Regions from separate parts of the Virgibacillus halodenitrificans genome, predicted to be linked through region 3. Evidence: riboswitches for the same ligand, from Rfam matches in the RefSeq annotation. Region 3 holds a riboswitch; each other region holds the start of a gene.
The links. A riboswitch is a leader RNA that binds a small molecule or an ion and turns the genes downstream of it on or off. The one in region 3 is predicted to bind S-adenosylmethionine.
Positions count from the first base shown of each region.

Region 1: another riboswitch for S-adenosylmethionine. It lies ahead of metK (methionine adenosyltransferase); the one in region 3 lies ahead of BME96_RS04945 (methionine ABC transporter ATP-binding protein).
Region 2: another riboswitch for S-adenosylmethionine. It lies ahead of BME96_RS14850 (LLM class flavin-dependent oxidoreductase); the one in region 3 lies ahead of BME96_RS04945 (methionine ABC transporter ATP-binding protein).
Region 4: another riboswitch for S-adenosylmethionine. It lies ahead of BME96_RS06400 (sodium:solute symporter family protein); the one in region 3 lies ahead of BME96_RS04945 (methionine ABC transporter ATP-binding protein).

Region 1 covers NZ_CP017962.1:2,347,862-2,351,153, forward strand. Annotated here, with positions in the region: gene BME96_RS12205 (tRNA 5-(aminomethyl)-2-thiouridylate-methyltransferase MnmM) at 74-634, shown strand; gene BME96_RS12210 (gamma carbonic anhydrase) at 667-1,185, shown strand; gene metK (methionine adenosyltransferase) at 1,304-2,503, opposite strand; SAM riboswitch class I at 2,635-2,742, opposite strand; gene pckA (phosphoenolpyruvate carboxykinase (ATP)) at 2,949-3,292, shown strand, end outside.
Region 2 covers NZ_CP017962.1:2,908,593-2,911,884, forward strand. Annotated here, with positions in the region: gene BME96_RS14845 (sodium:solute symporter family protein) at 1-165, opposite strand, end outside; gene BME96_RS14850 (LLM class flavin-dependent oxidoreductase) at 782-2,155, opposite strand; SAM riboswitch class I at 2,417-2,521, opposite strand; gene BME96_RS14855 (CoA-acylating methylmalonate-semialdehyde dehydrogenase) at 2,613-3,292, opposite strand, start outside.
Region 3 covers NZ_CP017962.1:961,686-964,977, forward strand. Annotated here, with positions in the region: gene BME96_RS04935 (DUF2332 domain-containing protein) at 1-26, shown strand, start outside; gene BME96_RS04940 (pyridoxal phosphate-dependent aminotransferase) at 282-1,466, shown strand; SAM riboswitch class I at 1,522-1,626, shown strand; gene BME96_RS04945 (methionine ABC transporter ATP-binding protein) at 1,735-2,748, shown strand; gene BME96_RS04950 (methionine ABC transporter permease) at 2,738-3,292, shown strand, end outside.
Region 4 covers NZ_CP017962.1:1,215,226-1,218,517, reverse strand. Annotated here, with positions in the region: gene BME96_RS06400 (sodium:solute symporter family protein) at 1-1,617, opposite strand, end outside; SAM riboswitch class I at 1,762-1,868, opposite strand; gene BME96_RS06395 (hypothetical protein) at 2,181-2,828, opposite strand; gene BME96_RS06390 (hypothetical protein) at 2,957-3,292, opposite strand, start outside.

The sequences.
Region 1 (3,292 bases), 1.4 Mb from region 3:
GATTGCTTTGTCAAGGAAATTCCTTGCTAGTTCTGTTAGAATAATTATATCCTCAAAAATGAAGGAGTTAAATATGTTAAAGGGAATATTAAATTTTGCTCATTATTTATTGGAAGAATCAGTAAATCCGGGAGACACAACAATCGATGCTACTTGTGGTAATGGGAATGATACCTTATTTTTGAGTAGAATTGTCGGAACGAATGGACATGTTATTGCTTGTGACATTCAACAACAAGCAATAGATGCTACAAGACAAAGATTAGTTGAACATAATCGTTTTAACGTTTCATTCATTCAAGATAGCCATGCACGACTAAAAAAATATATAAATAAGGATACCCAAATAGGCGGAGCTATATTTAATCTTGGATATTTACCTAAAAGTGATAAGTTGATTATTACAAATGGAGAATCTACTATTTCTGCAATAGAAAGTATTCTGGATTTCTTAAAGCAGGGCCGACTTATCGTTTTAGTCGTATATCATGGTCATCCAGGAGGAGAAGAAGAAAAGAACATTGTCCTGAAACACGTAATGAATTTGGATCAAAACGATTACAATGTAGTTCAATATGGCTTTATCAATCAAAAAAACAATCCACCATTTATTATCGCTATTGAGAAAAAATAATAAGAAATATCGTATTTTAAAGGAGGATTACTATGGAATACCACGCCTATAAAGGAAAAGTACCCACTGTACATGAAACAGCTTTTATTGCTAAGGATGCCACTATCATTGGTGATGTATCCATAGACGAACAAACAAGTGTCTGGTTCAAAACTGTTATAAGAGGAGATGTAGCTCCAACAAAAATAGGTAAAAGAGTTAGTATCCAGGACTTAACTATGCTTCATCAAAGTCCGAATCTGCCTCTTATTATAGAAGATGATGTTACCATCGGCCATCAGGTAACCTTACATTCCGCAGTAATTAAGAAAAACGCTCTTATCGGTATGGGCTCTATTATATTGGACGGTGCAGAAGTTGGAGAGAATGCATTTATTGGTGCAGGTAGCCTTATTCCTCCGGGCAAAAAAATTCCACCAAATGTATTGGCATTAGGAAGACCTGCTAAAGTAGTGAGGGAATTGAATGAAAAAGATTATGCAGAAATGGATAGAATAAGAAATTCCTACGTAGAAAAAGGAAAATATTATAAAGACAATACAGATCTATAGTACAAAGGCAACTTAGGCTTTACAAAAACGTCCACGGCCAGTCAGTAAAACGATGAACAACATTATTCAGAATTAACAAAGGCTATTGCAGCTAATCCAGCTGCAATTGCCTTTGATTTTAATTCAATGTTAAAGCTTTAAGCTCTTCTACTTTATCTGTTTTTTCCCAAGGAAATAATAGGTCAGTTCTTCCAAAATGTCCGTAAGCAGCAGTACTTTTGAAAATCGGTTTCTGTAGATCCAGCATACGGATAATTCCAGCCGGTCGAAGATCAAATAACTTGCGAACGGCTTCAACTAATACTTCTTCACTGACTTTTCCTGTTCCAAAAGTATTAATGGCAATAGAAACCGGTTCAGCTACACCGATTGCGTATGCTAGTTGAACCTCACAAGATTTAGCCAATTCGGCTGCCACAATATTTTTCGCAACATAACGAGCAGCATATGCAGCAGAACGGTCTACTTTCGTTGAATCTTTCCCACTAAACGCTCCTCCGCCATGACGAGCGTATCCTCCATACGTGTCTACAATTATTTTACGACCAGTTAACCCAGCATCACCTTGTGGACCTCCAATAACAAAGCGACCAGTTGGATTTATAAAGTACTTTGTATTTTCATCTAACAAATCATTTGGTACTACAGGCCGAATTACTTCTTCAATAATGTCGTTTTCAATTTGCTCTAAAGTAATATCTTGATGGTGCTGCGTAGAGATTACAATAGTATCTATGCGTATAGGTTGGTCATTTTCATCATATTCTACGGTTACCTGTGTTTTTCCATCAGGTCGTAAATATTCAAGTATCTTATCTTTTCTTACATCAGCCAACCGCTTCGCTAATTTATGTGCAAGAGAAATAGGCAGTGGCATAAGCTCGTCTGTCTCATCACAGGCAAAACCAAACATCAAGCCTTGGTCTCCAGCCCCAATCGCAGCAATCTCATCATCACTCATTTTCCCCTGCCGAGCCTCGAGGGCCTTATCTACTCCACCAGCTATATCTGGGGATTGTTCATCAATTGCTGTTAGTACAGCACAGGTTTCTGCATCGAAACCAAATTTAGCTCGTGTGTAACCAATGTCCTTTATAGTTTGTCTTACAATTGCAGGAATATCAACATAAGTAGTTGTTGATATTTCTCCGGAAACTAATACAAGCCCAGTTGTTACTGTTGTCTCACATGCAACACGGGCATAAGGATCTGTTTTTAAAATTTCATCAAGAATTGCATCAGATATTTGGTCAGATATTTTATCAGGATGCCCTTCTGTTACTGATTCAGATGTAAACAAACGACGATTTGCAGCCATATGGCGAAATCCTCCTTTTATAATTATTTTACGGACCTCTATTTATCAAGTATCATTATTTTTAAAGGATGATTTTGTTAAACAAAAAAAGCCCTTCCTACAATGGCGAGGAAAGGAATAGTGGCCTTTCGCTCTTATTGTTCAAGGAAATATCCTTGCACCAGATTAGCACCTTTTCACCAAGAGTGATGGTTGCTGGGTTTCATAGGGTCTGTCCCTCCGCCAACTCTGAATAAGAGAGTATCCGTTCGAATTTTAGCTTATCTAAACAGGACCCTGCTGTCAACTAAATAATTCTTCGCGCTTAATTGTCATACGAGTCACAATTATTAATATCGATAATAGTATGGACTATTATGTTAAATGTGTTATACTAATAATCAGATTATGAAATTCACTATAAAGTAGTGATATAAAAACTTTCCCATAAAGGCAGGTATCTTATATGAAAACAGTTGAGAGATCATCATTAAAAGAGCTTTACACACATGGAAACCTAAATGAAAATTTATCCGTTCCGGTATTAGTTGAGAAAATTCTCTCTCGGAATGAAGGTGTGCTTACTTCAACTGGCTCCGTTTGTGCGACAACAGGAAAGTATACTGGCCGTTCACCTAAAGATAAGTTTATAGTCAAAGATGAAGTTTGCGAAAAATATATTGATTGGGGAGCTGTCAATCAATCCATTGATGAAGAATCCTTTGAGAAACTTTATAAGAAGGTTATATCTTATTTAACCGAAAAAGAAGAGTTATTTCAATTTAAAGGCTTCGCGGGTGCCGATAAAAA
Region 2 (3,292 bases), 1.9 Mb from region 3:
CGTGGCTGAAAATGAAAGTCCAAGCACATATGGGCCAAGACTACCTCCACCTATAGCAAAATCACTTACATTTTTTGTTTTTCTTGCACTTATTAAACTGAGGACAAACATGATGGCAAGAAATGCACCAAAACCTATCCATGTATAGAGTGTAACAGTACCCATCATTAACCTCCTTCTTATTTTTGGTTCTAAGGTTATCCAATGATTCGCAAAATAGTAGCTTGGTAGGGCTACAAATCGCCGTATCGGAAAAATGCTTGGCGAGCAATCCTCAGCTAGCTCCTGAATATGTACTGCCGATTAATTCGTTCCCCGGTGGATTATTCTGCTCTGCTGCCGATTAATTCGTTCCCCGGTGGATTATTCTGCTCTGCTGCCGATTAATTCGTTCTCCGGTGGATTATTCTGCTCTGCTGCTGATTAATTCGTTCTCCGGTGGATTACTCTGCTCTGCTGCCGATTAATTCGCTCTCCGGAGGATTACTCCGCTCTGCTGCCGATTAATTCGTTCTCCGGAAGATTATTCCGCTCTGCTGCCGATTAATTCGTTCTCTGGCAGATTACTCTGCTCTGCTGCCGATTTATTCGTTCTCTGGCAGATTACTCCGCTCTGCTGCTGATTAATTCGTTCTCTGGCGGATTATTCTGCTCTGCTGCTGATTTATTGTTTTCATGAAACTTGTTCGCTCACTAGTCCGCAATTTTATGAATCTACGAGATAACGCCTGTACCCAGCATTTACAATAGAACCTTATTTTTATAGAAAAGCAGTTAACTATTAAGTTGGTTGAATAATACCGAGCCTTCTTGCCGGGTGATCTTCTGGAAGATGACGTCTTCCTTTTCCAAACATATTTTCTCGGAGCGTTTCACCCTCGTATTCCTTTCTGTATATACCGCGCTTTTGTAATTCTGGGACAACGTGATCTACAAATTCTGTAAACGTACCTGGAGAATAGGCTTGAGCAATATTAAAACCATCTGCATCTCCTTCAAATGCCCATTGTTCAATTTGATCAGCAATCTGCTCAGGAGTTCCAATAAATTTAACGGTGCCATTTCCAAGTCCATGATTTTTAATTGCTTCACGTAACGTCCATTTCTTATTCGGATCCTTTGTATACATATCGAGATTGCCTTGAACTGCATCCGTGTCCATATCCTGCAGGTATTGGTCGGGGTCATAAGCTGAGAAATCAATTCCTGTATGACCAGATAAGAGCGAGGCTGTTCCTTCATAGCTGACATGGTTGGTTAATTCATGAAGCTTTGCATGCGCCTCTTCTTCAGTAGAACCAATAATTGGAAGGATCATTGGAAATATTAGTACGTTACGTGGATCCCGTCCCTGTTGCTTTGTACGTCTGCGAATATCAGCGGTATAGTTTTTCAGTGCCTCCAATGAATGGTTCTTAGTAAAAACAGCTTCCGCATGTTTGGCGGCAAAGTCCCTTCCTTTCGGTGAAGCTCCTGCCTGAAACAATACAGGGGTCTGTTGAAGGGATGGCTCTACCAAATGAGGACCAGGTACTTTAAAAAATTCACCTTCATGATTAATGGTGTGTACTTTGGCTGGATCTGCAAATGTATCGTTCTTCTTATCATGTACCACCGCATCTACTTCCCAGCTATACTCCCATAACTTATAGACAACTTCCAAAAACTCATCTGCTCGATCATAACGGAGTTCTTTGGGTAGTCGACCGGAAAGCCCTAAGTTAACTGCCTCACTTTCCAAATACGAAGTAACTACATTCCAGGCAAGTCTTCCACCAGTTAAATGATCAAGTGTTGATAACTGCCTTGCCAGAGAATATGGCTGGGCATAGGTTGTGGAAATAGTTGGTGCAAAACCTAAATATTTTGTTGCAGCAGCCATTGCTGCAATAGGGATAACTGGATCATGTGCAGGTAACTGTACCGCATGTTTTACCGCTGCATCATGGCTGTTTCCATAAACACTATACGTTCCAAGTACATCTGCAATAAACAATGCGTCGAACTTTCCGCGTTCTAATGTTTTTGCAGCATTAATCCAATAGGTTAATTGATTATGCTCTGTCCCTTGGTCCTCCTTATACTTCCAAAGTCCTGTCGAATGTGGAGATGGTGAATTTTGAATGAATCCATTTAAATGAATTTGCTTTTTCATGTAACAAAACTCCTTTTTTAAAATTAGTTGCCTGAAACAATAAATAACTTTACCAATCGATTTACTTGGTTTATTAAATAAGCATTCCAATCCAACTTATCATCACTCGATTACTGTTGATAAAATATTCACCTAGTGATTTGGTTCCATAAATTTCTAGTTCTATGTTCAACTAGTGCTATCTTGTTGTTTTAAAAGCTTAGAGTGCTTAAATAAAAAACCTCTTCCCGATGAGAAAGAGGTTTTTTAATATATCCACCCATCTCATCTTTCAAGCTGCACGCTTGCTGGATTTAGCACCTTGTTACATGTAACGGTTGCTGCGGGATCACAGGACCAGGTTCCTCCCCCGACTCTAGATAAGAAATGACTTATTCAATTTTTAAATTGTATTCATCTTAACTAAACAGCAGATTACTGTCAAGAAAGAATTTTAAAATTATTCAAAAATATTACTTTATACCCATCTTGTAGTTAATACCTTTTTTCTTGTATAGAATTCAAGGCCATCCTTTCCATTTGCATGTAGATCACCATAAAAAGAATCTTTCCAGCCTGAAAACGGGAAGAAAGCCATTGGAGCAGGCACACCAATATTTACGCCTAACATTCCTGCATCAATCTTCTCACGAAACGTACGTACATACCCGCCATCTCTAGTAAAGAGGCAAGCGCCATTTGCAAATCTTGATTTATTAGTTAGATTAATAGCACTCTCTAAATTTTCCACTCTACTAATCGCCAATACTGGTGCAAAAATTTCATCCTGCCATATCTTCATCTCACTTGTTACATGATCAAAGATAGTTGGTCCTACAAAATAGCCTTCACGCTTCGTATCAGCATCCTCCCGGCCATCCCGAATGAGTTTAGCGCCCTCCTTCTCACCAGTTTCGATATATTGCAGAGTTCTCTGCTTATGTTGCTCTCTAATCACCGGGCCAAGGAAAACATCTTCATTTAATCCATTTCCAATTTTAAGCTCGTTCGCTTTATTCACAAGCATTTCAATAAATTGATCTGCAATTTCCTCTTCCACTGCTACTACCGAACATGCCATGCACCTTTCTCCTGCAGAACCGAATGCAGCAGAAATAATTTGTGTTGTTGCATTTTCCAAGTCTGCATCCTTTAGTA
Region 3 (3,292 bases):
TTACTTGGAATCTATCTGGTAAATAATGCAGTTGTGTTCCTGTCTCTTAAATCAGACGATCTCTCTCTCAAATTTCTGAGAAGTCTCTCATACCTGGTCGTTTTTTCTCATTTGCGTTTAGGCGTCTCTCAAACTATTGAGCTTGTGGCTCATATAGCCAGGCGAGTGTCTCAAATTTATAATTTCTCTCTCATTTAGTTCAGAAAAATCTGCTTTACAAATAATTATTTCTCCTATAGTATAAATAGTTAGAATTTTATTACTTCAGGAGTGTGAGAATGGTGCAGACCTTTGAGTTTTCTGATACATTAAAAAGACTCCCGGAACAGTTTTTTGCCAGTCTTGTTATGAAAGCAAAAAAGCTGACGGATGCTGGGCATGACGTTATAAATCTTGGACAGGGAAATCCTGATCTACCTACACCACAGCATATCGTGGATGAATTAAAAGCTGCTGCTGATAACCCAACATATCATAAATACTCTCCGTTCACTGGGCAACCTTTTTTGAAACAGGCCATTGCCTCTTTTTATAAGCGGGAATATGGAGTGGATATTGATCCAAATACAGAGGTTGCTATTTTATTTGGTGCTAAAACGGGGTTAGTGGAAATCAGTCAGTGTCTGTTAAATCCAGGTGATTTAGCATTAGTGCCAGACCCAGGTTATCCAGATTATATGTCGGGTATTGCTCTGTCGAATGCGATACCAGCCTATATGCCTTTGCTGGAGAAGAATGACTTTTTGCCGGATTATGGCGAGTTAGATGAGAAAACATTGGAAGATGCAAAGCTATTGTTCTTGAATTATCCCAATAACCCTACTGCGGCAACCGCAAATAAGAAATTATTTGATGAAACAATTGCTTTAGCCAATAAATATAGCATTTGTGTTGTACATGACTTTGCTTATGGTGCAATCGGTTTTGATGGGGAAAAACCTCAAAGCTTTTTACAGTCGGAAGGGGCTAAAGACGTTGGGGTAGAAATGTATACTTTATCAAAAACATATAATATGGCTGGATGGCGAGTTGGTTTTGCGGTGGGAAATCCTTCTGTTATTAAAAGCTTAAATTTAATCCAGGATCATCTATATGTAAGTCTTTTTGGAGCGGTGCAGCAGGCTGCTGAAAAAGCATTGCTTGGCGATCAGTCTGCTGTTGAAAAATTAGTAAATACATATGAAAAAAGACGTAATGTATTTGTGGAGAAACTTCAAGAGATTGGCTGGAATGTACCGAAATCCAAAGGCACCTTCTTCACTTGGCTACCTGTACCAGATGGTTATACCTCCGAAACATTTTCAGATCTTCTGCTGAACGAAGCGCATGTGGTAGTGGCTCCAGGAAATGGGTTCGGTAAAAATGGGGAAGGTTATGTACGTGTAGGCCTGCTGGCAAGTGAAGAGCGATTAATAGAAGCTGCAGAAAGAATCGGAAAAATGGAGATATTCCAAAAAAAGCATTGACAAAAGACTTTTGTCGGATTATGATAAAAGCTACCTAATTGAATAGTAAGAATTTTTCTTATCGAGAGTGACGGAGGGAAAGGCCCTGAGATGTCACAGCAACCTTCCAATTGGAGTGGTGCTACTTCCTGCAGAATGTTTTCATTCTGAGAGATAAGTGTTGATAAATCGTTTATCATTCACCCTCTTTCATAATGAAAGGGGGTTTTTGTATGGATTATAAATAGGTGGCTTATTAGTAAAATGCAGGATGGGAAGGTACGAGTCTATGATTGTAATTAAGGATTTATCTAAAATTTACAAAGCAAAAACAGGCCATGTTGTCGGAGTAGATAAGGTTAATTTAGAAGTACATAAGGGAGAGATTTACGGTATTGTTGGGTATAGTGGAGCCGGAAAGAGCTCTTTAATTCGCTGTATGAACATACTTGAAAGGCCAACCTCCGGTAAGGTAATTGTTGATGGAGTCGATTTACTAAGGTTATCTCCAAAGGGGCTGCGTAAGGCAAGGCAGTCGATTGGAATGATTTTTCAGGGATTTTATTTAGCTTCAGCAAAGACAGTATTTGATAATGTCGCTTTTGCTTTAAAAGCAGCTGGCATCCCAACTGAAAAACGAAAAAAACGTGTGCTTGAGTTACTCAAGCTTGTTGGATTAGCCGATAAAGCAGAGCAATATCCTGCACAATTAAGTGGTGGTCAAAAGCAACGGGTTAGTATTGCTCGAGCCCTTGCTAACAACCCAAAGGTTTTACTTTGTGATGAGGCAACCTCCGCGCTTGACCCGAGCACGACTAAATCTATATTAGCTTTATTGAAAAAGATTAATCATGAGCTTGGAATTACTATTGTGTTAATTACGCATGAGATGGAGGTCGTGAAGGAAATCTGTGACAGATGTGCCGTTATGCAGGACGGCAAGATCATTGAACAGGGAGCTACTTATGAAATATTCTCTAACCCTAAAGAAGAACTTACCAAGCAATTCATCGACACGGTATTAAATTTTGATCTGCCTAAACAACTTTTGGAGCAATGTAAAGGGATGATTCTCCAGCTTCAGTTTAGAGGTGATCTTGCAAGTGATCCAATTGTTTCCGATATGCTACAAGCACATAAAGTTAGTGCGAATATTCTTCACGGAAAAGTAGAGTACATTAAGGAAAAGCCACTGGGGATTTTTATTATGGAGCTATTAGGTGACTTGGATGAAATGGAAAGAGCAAGAAGATATGTGGAAGAGCGATTACAGCAGGTGGAGGTGATTCAGCATGCTCGATAGAATCATAGAAATTTTACCAGAACTTAATGTGGCTTTCTATGAAACATTGATTATGGTAGGTATTGGATTACTCGTTGCTCTTATAATAGGTTTACCTGTTGGTATTCTTTTGTTTGTAACGGAGCGGGGATTATTCTGGCAAAATCGTGTGGCGAAGACAATACTAGGCGTTATTGTAAATCTGATCCGCTCTATACCGTTTATTATTTTACTTGTGTTCCTACTCCCATTTACCGACTTTCTTGTTGGAACAACAACAGGAGCCATCGCAGCATCTGTTTCGCTTTCCGTTGCGGCAATTCCATTCTATGCGCGAATCGTTGAATCTGCTGCCAGGGAAATTGATAAGGGAGTCATTGAAGCTGCCATTGCAGTTGGCGCTTCTCCGTGGTTAATCATTAAGGATATTATCCTCCCTGAGACGAAGCCGGGATTAATTAGTGGAATAACCATCACAGCAATTAGCCTGATTGGCTACTCCGCAATGGCTGGAACAATTGGTGGCGGTGGAATTGGCGATTTAGCTATTCGTTACGGATACTAC
Region 4 (3,292 bases), 250 kb from region 3:
TTTTGCTACTGCACTCACCTCGATTGATGTTTTTTCTTCCACTGGGCGTACAAGTCTGATAGCTGAAATAAAGAATGCGATGATGGTGATAAATACAAACAATCCAGTCAACCCACTTTGATATAATGTGTCCGCATAGATAATATTTATGGCGAGCAGGATAAAGCCACTGAGTATGGCGGCATATGTTCTTCCTGCTTGCTTACTAAGCTGTAAATACCACCTTGCCGCTGGGTCCAATATTGTAACAATACTAATTGTTAGCACATTGATCGAGCTTCCAACCCAAACTGGATGAATGTTCATATAAAATGCATTTGGCTGCCATCCGCCTAAATAATACCATGCCAAACCACTGATAAAGCCTGTGATTAACGCTGCCCATACCGCCCGTTTAGTAACGACCGGCCAGAATAATGCAGCAACAACGGGAGCAAATGTAGCACTATTCCGAATGGTCCATGCTAACACATTCCACCACGCGGATTGTTCTGTCCGAAGCATACCAAAGATAATCATTAATACAGTTAATAGAAGGAGGGAAACTTTCGTATAAAAAACTAGCTGATTCTCACTGGCCCGTGGATGTAAAGCGCCTCCCACGTCACGCCCAAGACTGGTAGCCCCAGAAAATTGACACGGTGCTCCCCAGCTCAATGCACAGCCCCACACACCAAGAAAGAAAATGCCGACTAATGGCGCAGGTAGTACTTCCATTAAATAAAGCGGAATCGCAATGAGACCTGTTTGTGCATTAGGAACAACCACTGCCGCTGCAACTCCAAACAGAATGCCACAAATAATAAAGGGAACCGCTAAGACGCCAGCAATCATTAATCCTTTTTGACCCTCTTCAGGCTCTTTGCATGAGAGCGCCATTTGAAAGGCTGCCTGAGCCAGAATGACATTTACCAGAAAGGTACCAAACCAAGCGACAATCACCTGTAAACCAACACTATCAAACGCAAACATTGACGGAGACTCTACCATTAGCGTTTTTAATCCTTCGATTCCCGGGTTGATAAAAAAAGCCACAATACCAACAATAAACATGAGAAAAAATAACACGCCATTCATTGTTTGCGTAAAAGCAATGGACCACATCCCTCCTCCCTGTAGATATACAAACAACAGGATGGCAGTAAATGCTACAGACCATGTCAGCGAGATGCCTGTGAATACGTGCATAGCTGACGCGAAAGCAATCGCTGTCGCCACAGACCACATCGGAAAGGCAAAAGCAGTAATAGCACCTGCCATTCCTCTCGCTGCCCTGCCATATTTATCACCGATTAGTCCGGAAATCGTAATTAGCATTTTTTTACGGAAGGATCGAATTATTAATAAAGCAATAATAACGATTTGGACAATTTCAGCCACCCCATACCATATTGCTGAAACGCCATTTAAATAGGATAACTCCAAAATAGAAATATACGTAGATCCGGAAAATAACCCTGTAATACAAAATGCCACAATCCACTTATTGAAAGTTCTCCCACCAACAAAGTAGCTATCTTGTCGGTTTACTCGCCTTTTTGCTAACTGACCTGCAATTATTAGTACAAAGGTATATCCAACTGCAAAGATAATCATCCAATATCCATATGATGACATATAAACTACCCCTCTTTTTAAAAATTTTATAAATCAGATCGAATTACTTTGTTTAACGTTTAAAAAGCCTCCAAACTTTTTTAATTTAAAATAGAAAAACCCTCTTCCAAAATAAGAAGAGGGCTGTACGATCATAGCATCCTCTTCTTATCTCTCAGACAAATACTTGTCTGTTGGATTTGGCACAGTACTCTACAGAGCCTGTTGCCGAGGTTTCGCAGGGCCAATCCCTCCACCTCTCTTGATAAGAAGTTGCATTTAATTTATTAAATTATTTATCAATTTACATTATTCCAACACAAAAGTCAATACATTTTTACAGTATTGGGAGAAAAGGATTAATAACAACAAAAATCAAAAATAATGCCACGGTGATATGTACACATCCTAAAACTTTTTCTTTATAGCATAAATAGTGAATCCCAAACAGAAAAAACATGACAGATAAAAATGAAAAAATCACATTGATTGGGATAGAAATTGCATCATAAAGAAATAATAAAAAGTGAAAATCAGCATGAAGAGAGCGATTCCTGTATTTAACTTACTTAGTGTACTTCTACTCATAAGATCCGTTCATCTTTTCCATCAATAAGCCTAAAATGAAGGGCGAAAGATGAACCTTCCGAGATATGGTTTTGCACTCCAGTAATATCAATAATTTCTTTTAGATGTATTGCTCTTTTCTCGTTTGCTTCCAATGCTAACATGTGTGGGCCTGCCTCATTTATTAGCGACTCCATGCGCGTTTCATCAATGAAGGAATCGATCAGTTGAACTTCGAAGGTCACTGGTTCATTTCTCCGGTTTTGAAGCGTAAAATGACATTCGCCCTCTAACTGGGATTCATTTATTGAATTAAAATCACATTCCCCCTCATCTTCCTTTGAAACAGCAAAGATACCTTCTGCAAGTGTCTCTTGATATACTTTGATAAGTATTGGTGGCAAAAAACTGTATAAGAATATCACAATAATCAGTGATCGAAGACGGAATTTTCTTAAACCGAACATCAGCAATACCATTGCGACAACAAATAAAAATGAACCAATGACACCAGCTTTTATATAACCATCATGGTCCATAATGGGAATGGACATAAAAATAGTAGTAGCATGTAGCAAGGGATCATCAGGAAATGGAAAGAATAACCACATACAAATAATAAACAGAATAATAGCGCCAATAACTGTAAACTTGCTTCTTATCACAAAATTCCCTCCTCTCACCCACTCTATATATTTTTTAGAAATAAATGTACGCTTCTTTAATGCTTAGGAGTTCAACACGAGCTTTTTCAGCTTTTGTTTTGGTATTTACCTACGTTCTATTTCTACTTTCAGTTAGCTTGGTTGCTTATGCCTTGGACTACTTCAATCACACAGCCGCCCTTGGTATCGCTTCCCTCAAGTCTTACTGAATACAACCGGGTACTTGCAGTAAACGTTAGTTCACCATTTCCATCTGCTTCAAAGCGCTTTTTATCCACTACACCTTTAAAGCTCCTCCATTCAAGTTCCAACGCGCCCTCTTCTACAGTGACGTCTAATTTCAGTGTATAGCTGACGCCTTTCTTTAATTTAAAATAATAATACTCTATGCCGGTAAATTTTTTGTAACGGACTGTTAGTGTATGTTGCAACTTTTTATATGTATAATTTATTATCTTTGTACT